DNA from 3 places in the Solibacillus sp. FSL R7-0668 genome. Region 3 is predicted to be linked to each of the others. Evidence: a T-box and tRNA genes for the amino acid it is inferred to sense, from the RefSeq annotation. Region 3 holds a T-box; the other regions hold tRNA genes.
The links. The T-box of region 3 lies ahead of pheS (phenylalanine--tRNA ligase subunit alpha). A T-box ahead of a tRNA ligase gene usually reads a tRNA of that ligase, here a tRNA-Phe.
Positions count from the first base shown of each region.

Region 1: it has a tRNA-Phe gene. The T-box ahead of pheS (phenylalanine--tRNA ligase subunit alpha) is inferred to sense a tRNA for this amino acid. The anticodon was not compared.
Region 2: it has a tRNA-Phe gene. The T-box ahead of pheS (phenylalanine--tRNA ligase subunit alpha) is inferred to sense a tRNA for this amino acid. The anticodon was not compared.

Region 1 covers NZ_JBBOUU010000001.1:252,836-255,129, reverse strand. The annotation lists gene MKX47_RS01290 (S-layer homology domain-containing protein) at 1-182, shown strand, start outside; tRNA gene MKX47_RS01285 (tRNA-Glu) at 475-546, opposite strand; tRNA gene MKX47_RS01280 (tRNA-Asn) at 549-624, opposite strand; tRNA gene MKX47_RS01275 (tRNA-Ile) at 634-710, opposite strand; tRNA gene MKX47_RS01270 (tRNA-Phe) at 717-792, opposite strand; tRNA gene MKX47_RS01265 (tRNA-Asp) at 802-877, opposite strand; tRNA gene MKX47_RS01260 (tRNA-Ser) at 908-1,000, opposite strand; tRNA gene MKX47_RS01255 (tRNA-Ala) at 1,020-1,095, opposite strand; tRNA gene MKX47_RS01250 (tRNA-Pro) at 1,103-1,179, opposite strand; tRNA gene MKX47_RS01245 (tRNA-Arg) at 1,203-1,279, opposite strand; tRNA gene MKX47_RS01240 (tRNA-Leu) at 1,307-1,395, opposite strand; tRNA gene MKX47_RS01235 (tRNA-Gly) at 1,400-1,474, opposite strand; tRNA gene MKX47_RS01230 (tRNA-Lys) at 1,521-1,596, opposite strand; tRNA gene MKX47_RS01225 (tRNA-Thr) at 1,604-1,679, opposite strand; tRNA gene MKX47_RS01220 (tRNA-Val) at 1,690-1,765, opposite strand; rRNA gene rrf (5S ribosomal RNA) at 1,776-1,891, opposite strand; rRNA gene MKX47_RS01210 (23S ribosomal RNA) at 1,952-2,294, opposite strand, start outside.
Region 2 covers NZ_JBBOUU010000001.1:3,324,721-3,327,014, reverse strand. The annotation lists rRNA gene MKX47_RS16665 (23S ribosomal RNA) at 1-414, shown strand, start outside; rRNA gene rrf (5S ribosomal RNA) at 529-644, shown strand; tRNA gene MKX47_RS16655 (tRNA-Asn) at 659-734, shown strand; tRNA gene MKX47_RS16650 (tRNA-Ser) at 745-836, shown strand; tRNA gene MKX47_RS16645 (tRNA-Glu) at 852-926, shown strand; tRNA gene MKX47_RS16640 (tRNA-Val) at 951-1,026, shown strand; tRNA gene MKX47_RS16635 (tRNA-Met) at 1,156-1,230, shown strand; tRNA gene MKX47_RS16630 (tRNA-Asp) at 1,234-1,309, shown strand; tRNA gene MKX47_RS16625 (tRNA-Phe) at 1,333-1,408, shown strand; tRNA gene MKX47_RS16620 (tRNA-Thr) at 1,417-1,492, shown strand; tRNA gene MKX47_RS16615 (tRNA-Tyr) at 1,499-1,582, shown strand; tRNA gene MKX47_RS16610 (tRNA-Trp) at 1,593-1,666, shown strand; tRNA gene MKX47_RS16605 (tRNA-His) at 1,694-1,769, shown strand; tRNA gene MKX47_RS16600 (tRNA-His) at 1,804-1,879, shown strand; tRNA gene MKX47_RS16595 (tRNA-Gln) at 1,888-1,962, shown strand; tRNA gene MKX47_RS16590 (tRNA-Gly) at 1,970-2,044, shown strand; tRNA gene MKX47_RS16585 (tRNA-Cys) at 2,051-2,124, shown strand; tRNA gene MKX47_RS16580 (tRNA-Leu) at 2,170-2,251, shown strand.
Region 3 covers NZ_JBBOUU010000001.1:2,798,122-2,800,415, reverse strand. The annotation lists gene qoxC (cytochrome aa3 quinol oxidase subunit III) at 1-553, shown strand, start outside; gene qoxD (cytochrome aa3 quinol oxidase subunit IV) at 557-838, shown strand; T-box leader at 906-1,135, shown strand; gene pheS (phenylalanine--tRNA ligase subunit alpha) at 1,215-2,252, shown strand; gene pheT (phenylalanine--tRNA ligase subunit beta) at 2,266-2,294, shown strand, end outside.

The DNA of each region.
Region 1 (2,294 bases), 2.5 Mb from region 3:
GCGTAGCAACAATCGTCTCAGATAAAAAAGCACGCCTCAACAAAACATCTGAAGGCACACGCTGTGTCATTGAATTTGAAAAAGTCGGGGTAAATTCTATTAAAACAACTGAATTTTATTGTGAAGGTGGTCGTGATAAAGGGACAAACTTTAATGGTACCTTAACACTTGAAACGAACTAACTTTTTTCTTAATTATTTTTAGAGGATGAATGAAGTGAACGAGGTGTTGGTGTTTTTGCATAAATCTGTGCAGATCATTAGCACCTTATCCGTTTCTATGTATATTGAGCGAGCTAGAACTATCTTGCTCTTGGTTTGTGGATATTTGTAAATTTTTGGTTTTGTTTGCGAATTAGCGCGCATATTTTCGAATACCAAAAAATCACATAATCATTTCAATTTGAACCTATTTTTAATTTTCTTAACATCAAAAAAACACATCGCATTAGCGATGTGTTTTTCTTTTAATGTATGACCCGTACGGGATTCGAACCCGTGTTACCGCCGTGAAAGGGCGGTGTCTTAACCGCTTGACCAACGGGCCAATGGCTCCGAAGGCAGGACTCGAACCTGCGACCTGCCGATTAACAGCCGGATGCTCTACCAACTGAGCTACTTCGGAAACATACTATGGTGGGCCTAAATGGACTCGAACCATCGACCTCACGCTTATCAGGCGTGCGCTCTAACCAGCTGAGCTATAGGCCCATACTATGGTGGGTTTGGACGGAATCGAACCGCCGACACTTAGAGCTTCAATCTAATGCTCTACCAACTGAGCTACAAACCCACAAAAAAATGGCGGTCCCGACCGGGATCGAACCGGCGATCTCCTGCGTGACAGGCAGGCATGTTAACCGCTACACCACGGGACCAACATATTAGTTACTACTTATAAAATTAAATGGAGGAGGTAGAGGGATTCGAACCCCCGCGCGGTGTTACCCGCCTGTCGGTTTTCAAGACCGATCCCTTCAGCCGAACTTGGGTATACCTCCAAAGGGAAAATAAAATATATGGTGGAGCCTAGCGGGATCGAACCGCTGACCTCCTGCGTGCAAGGCAGGCGCTCTCCCAGCTGAGCTAAGGCCCCATTATAATGGTCGGAATGACAGGATTCGAACCTACGACCCCTTGGTCCCAAACCAAGTGCTCTACCAAGCTGAGCTACATTCCGATCTGTCATTTTAAAAATATATATGGCGCGCCCGACAGGAGTCGAACCCATAACCTTTTGATCCGTAGTCAAACGCTCTATCCAATTGAGCTACGGGCGCTAAAACTACTTGTTGTTATTTTTAAAATGGTGCCGAGGGCCGGAATCGAACCGGCACGGTGATCACTCACCGCAGGATTTTAAGTCCTGTGCGTCTGCCAGTTCCGCCACCCCGGCATTTTGGAGCGGAAGACGAGGTTCGAACTCGCGACCCCCACCTTGGCAAGGTGGTGTTCTACCACTGAACTACTTCCGCAAAATGCTTAGAATTTATATTCTGACAGTATGTAAATTTATAAAACTGGTGAGCCATGAAGGACTCGAACCTTCGACCCTCTGATTAAAAGTCAGATGCTCTACCAACTGAGCTAATGGCTCTCTAAAATGGTGCCGGCGAAAGGAGTCGAACCCTCGACCTACTGATTACAAGTCAGTTGCTCTACCAACTGAGCTACACCGGCATTTTAGATATGGTGGAGGATGACGGGCTCGAACCGCCGACCCCCTGCTTGTAAGGCAGGTGCTCTCCCAGCTGAGCTAATCCTCCTGGGTAAATAACCTAGCGACGTCCTACTCTCACAGGGGGAAACCCCCAACTACCATCGGCGCTAAAGAGCTTAACTTCCGTGTTCGGTATGGGAACGGGTGTGACCTCTTTGCCATCATCACTAGATTATTTGAAAGAATCATTCTTTCAAAACTGGATAAACGTTTCATTGATGTTCGTAAACATGTGGTTAAGTCCTCGACCGATTAGTATTCGTCAGCTACATGTGTCGCCACACTTCCACCTCGAACCTATCTACCTGATCGTCTTTCAGGGGTCTTACTTACTTGCGTAATGGGAAATCTCATCTTGAGGGGGGCTTCATGCTTAGATGCTTTCAGCACTTATCCCGTCCACACATAGCTACCCAGCGATGCCTTTGGCAAGACAACTGGTACACCAGCGGTGTGTCCATCCCGGTCCTCTCGTACTAAGGACAGCTCCTCTCAAATTTCCTACGCCCACGACGGATAGGGACCGAACTGTCTCACGACGTTCTGAACCCAGCTCGCGTACCGCTTTAATGGGC
Region 2 (2,294 bases), 530 kb from region 3:
GGAGGTTTGGCACCTCGATGTCGGCTCATCGCATCCTGGGGCTGTAGTCGGTCCCAAGGGTTGGGCTGTTCGCCCATTAAAGCGGTACGCGAGCTGGGTTCAGAACGTCGTGAGACAGTTCGGTCCCTATCCGTCGTGGGCGTAGGAAATTTGAGAGGAGCTGTCCTTAGTACGAGAGGACCGGGATGGACACACCGCTGGTGTACCAGTTGTCTTGCCAAAGGCATCGCTGGGTAGCTATGTGTGGACGGGATAAGTGCTGAAAGCATCTAAGCATGAAGCCCCCCTCAAGATGAGATTTCCCATTACGCAAGTAAGTAAGACCCCTGAAAGACGATCAGGTAGATAGGTTCGAGGTGGAAGTGTGGCGACACATGTAGCTGACGAATACTAATCGGTCGAGGACTTAACCACATGTTTACGAACATCAATGAAACGTTTATCCAGTTTTGAAAGAATGAAATTTATTAATAATACTTGACATATGAGTTTAGTATGATATAATAAAAAATGTCTTTTAATACATAGTCTAGTGATGATGGCAAAGAGGTCACACCTGTTCCCATACCGAACACAGAAGTTAAGCTCTTTAGCGCCGATGGTAGTTGGGGGTTTCCCCCTGTGAGAGTAGGACATCGCTAGGCGAATATATAATTATTCCGAAGTAGCTCAGTTGGTAGAGCATCCGGCTGTTAACCGGCAGGTCGCAGGTTCGAGTCCTGCCTTCGGAGCCATCTAAATCTTGGAGAGTTGTCCGAGTGGCCGAAGGAGCACGATTGGAAATCGTGTATGCGGGTAATACTGCATCAAGGGTTCAAATCCCTTACTCTCCGCCAGCCGTATTTTAAGATGGCCCGTTGGTCAAGTGGTTAAGACACCGCCCTTTCACGGCGGTAACACGGGTTCGAATCCCGTACGGGTCACCATCAATTAATTTTTATATCCAGCATGGAGGATTAGCTCAGCTGGGAGAGCACCTGCCTTACAAGCAGGGGGTCGGCGGTTCGAGCCCGTCATCCTCCACCATATTTTCATAGTATTATCGCGGGGTGGAGCAAATCGCTAAACGAAGATAGCGATTAGCAGCAGCTTCAAAGAAGTAGCTGCCAACTAAGTAGAACGTGATGGTACAATAAGAATAAGTAATACTATTATCGCGGGGTGGAGCAGTGGTAGCTCGTCGGGCTCATAACCCGAAGGTCGCAGGTTCAAGTCCTGTCCCCGCAACCAAATGGTCCCGTGGTGTAGCGGTTAACATGCCTGCCTGTCACGCAGGAGATCGCCGGTTCGATCCCGGTCGGGACCGCCATTTTTGAAAATTTATACATAAATGGGTTTGTAGCTCAGTTGGTAGAGCATTAGATTGAAGCTCTAAGTGTCGGCGGTTCGATTCCGTCCAAACCCACCATATTTTTTGCCGGTGTAGCTCAGTTGGTAGAGCAACTGACTTGTAATCAGTAGGTCGAGGGTTCGACTCCTTTCGCCGGCACCATTACTCGGTGGGGTAGCGAAGTGGCTAAACGCGGCGGACTGTAAATCCGCTCCTTAGGGTTCGGCGGTTCGAATCCGTCCCCCACCACCATCTATTTTTTAGGGGCATAGTTTAAAGGTAGAACTACGGTCTCCAAAACCGTCAGTGTGGGTTCGATTCCTACTGCCCCTGCCAAATTTAATATTTAAACTAAATACAATGGCGATTGTGGCGAAGTGGTTAACGCACCGGATTGTGGTTCCGGCACTCGAGGGTTCGATTCCCTTCAGTCGCCCCATTCATTTTTTTAGTTTATTATATATAATATAATGGCGATTGTGGCGAAGTGGTTAACGCACCGGATTGTGGTTCCGGCATTCGTGGGTTCGATTCCCATCAGTCGCCCCATAAAACGTTGGGGTATAGCCAAGCGGTAAGGCAACGGATTTTGATTCCGTCATGCCCTGGTTCGAATCCAGGTACCCCAGCCATTCATTTGCGGAAGTAGTTCAGTGGTAGAACACCACCTTGCCAAGGTGGGGGTCGCGAGTTCGAACCTCGTCTTCCGCTCCATAATATGGCGGCATAGCCAAGTGGTAAGGCACAGGTCTGCAACACCTTTACCACCGGTTCAAATCCGGTTGCCGCCTCCATATTTTTAATTGAATCGGTTAATCCGGTTTTTTTTTACCCTTTTTGCCGATATGGCGGAATTGGCAGACGCGCCGGACTCAAAATCCGGTTCCTTCTGGAGTGTCGGTTCGACCCCGACTATCGGTATTATTAGATTTTCTGTTGGGATAAGAATTTCTAGGAGGTTCAC
Region 3 (2,294 bases):
AAATAACCTGAAAATCTTTGGTTTCTGGGTGTTCCTAGGTGCGGAAATCATGTTATTCGGTACATTATTCGCATCATACTTTACACTTGTAGATCGTACAGGTAGTGGTCCTACTGGTGCAGAAATTTTCGAAATTACGCCAGTTTTAATTGAAACATTTGTATTATTAACATCAAGTTTCACAATTGGTTTAGCAATTCACGCAATGCGTCTTGGTAGTAAAAAAGCGACGATTAACTTCATGGTGATTACATTACTATTAGGTGCAGTATTCTTAAGTGTTGAAATTTACGAATTTTATCACTATGTACATGTTGGTGCTGGTTTAACAGTTAGTGCCTTCACATCTATTTTATTAACAACATTAGGAACACACGGACTTCACGTAACAATGGGTCTATTCTGGGGTGCACTTTTAGTTTATCAAATTGCTAAACGTGGTTTAAACTCAGTAACAGCTGGTAAAACATTCATATTCTCACTTTACTGGCATTTCCTAGACGTTGTTTGGATCTTCATCTTCAGTTTCATTTACCTGAAAGGAATGATGTAATTTATGGCTAAATTCTTTCCAATTGGCCAAATAATGGGCTTTGTGTCTTCACTAGTGTTAACTGTGATCGCCTTGCTTGTTTACTTTACAGAAATGTCATTCACTACAGGGATGATTGTTCTAGTAATCACAGCGTTTATTCAAGCGATTTTACAGTTTGCAATCTTCATGCACGCAGGTGAAACAAAAGATCGTTGGTCAATTTATTCAAACATTGCATACGGCTTAGGTTTAGTAATTATTACAGTTCTAGGTACACTTTTAATCCTTATTTGGGATATGTAATCAAACGAATTTCTTCAATTAGTTGAAAAATGCTTCAATATCGAGTAGACTAGTTGAAGAATAATTACTAAATGCTTTGACCGGGAAGAGTAGTTGTACAGGTTTTGTTTTAGGAAATGTGTGCCATTGACTGAAAGCATGCTAGCAAAACGTATAATGAAGTTCACCCCGCGAGCAGCGTCCGGGAGCCGATTTCGGTGAAAGGATTGCCGGCTGGAAACAGTCGTTAGCTCCAATGAAGTGATTGCATTTTGCAATAACTAGGGTGGTACCGCGAAACTCGTCCTCGTCCCTTTTTTGGGGGCGAGGTTTTTTTGTTTTCATAAATGTTAGACATTACACATTATGGAAAATGTTATAAAGGAGGAATTAATCAATGGAACAACAATTAAAGCAATTAGAGCAAGAAGCTTTAGCAAAAATTGAAGCTGCCGCTAATTTAAAAGCATTAAATGAAGTTCGTGTTGCGTATTTAGGTAAAAAAGGGCCAATCACGGACCTATTAAAAGGAATGGGGAAGCTTTCTGCTGAAGAGCGTCCGAAAATGGGGGCACTAGTGAATACAGTGCGCGAAAACGTAACAGCAGAGCTTGAGAAAAAGGTAGCCATTTTAGAAGAAGCAGCCATTATAGCACAGCTTGAAAGCGAATCAATTGACGTAACATTACCAGGCGCAAAAGTACGTGTCGGCAACCGTCATCCCTTAACACGCGTAATCGAAGAAATTGAAGACTTATTTTTAGGCATGGGCTACGAAATCGTAGAAGGGCCAGAAGTAGAAAAAGACTACTACAACTTCGAAGCGATGAACTTACCTAAAGGTCACCCAGCACGTGATATGCAGGATTCATTCTACATCTCTGAAGAAACATTATTACGTACACATACTTCACCAGTACAAGCACGTACAATGGAAGCCAAAAAAGGCGAGCCAATTCGTGTTATTTGCCCAGGTAAAGTATTCCGCCGTGATACAGACGATGCAACACACTCTCATCAATTCATGCAAATTGAAGGACTTGTTATTGGCGAAAACATTCGTATGTCTGACCTTAAAGGGACACTTGATGCACTAGCAAAGAAAATGTTCGGTGCAGAGCGTGAAATTCGCCTACGTCCATCCTTCTTCCCATTCACAGAGCCATCTGTAGAAGTAGACGTTTCTTGTCATAAATGCTCAGGTAAAGGCTGTAACGTATGTAAGCAAACGGGCTGGATTGAAATTTTAGGTGCTGGTATGGTTCACCCAAATGTTCTTGAAATGGCTGGTTATGATTCAACTAAGCTTTCTGGATTTGCGTTTGGTATCGGAGCAGAACGTATCGCAATGTTAAAATACGGTGTGGATGATATTCGTCATTTCTATACAAATGACACACGCTTCTTATCACAATTCCACCAGGCAGAAGTGTAAGGGGGACAAAAAAATGTTAGTATCTTTAAAATGGTTAAGCCA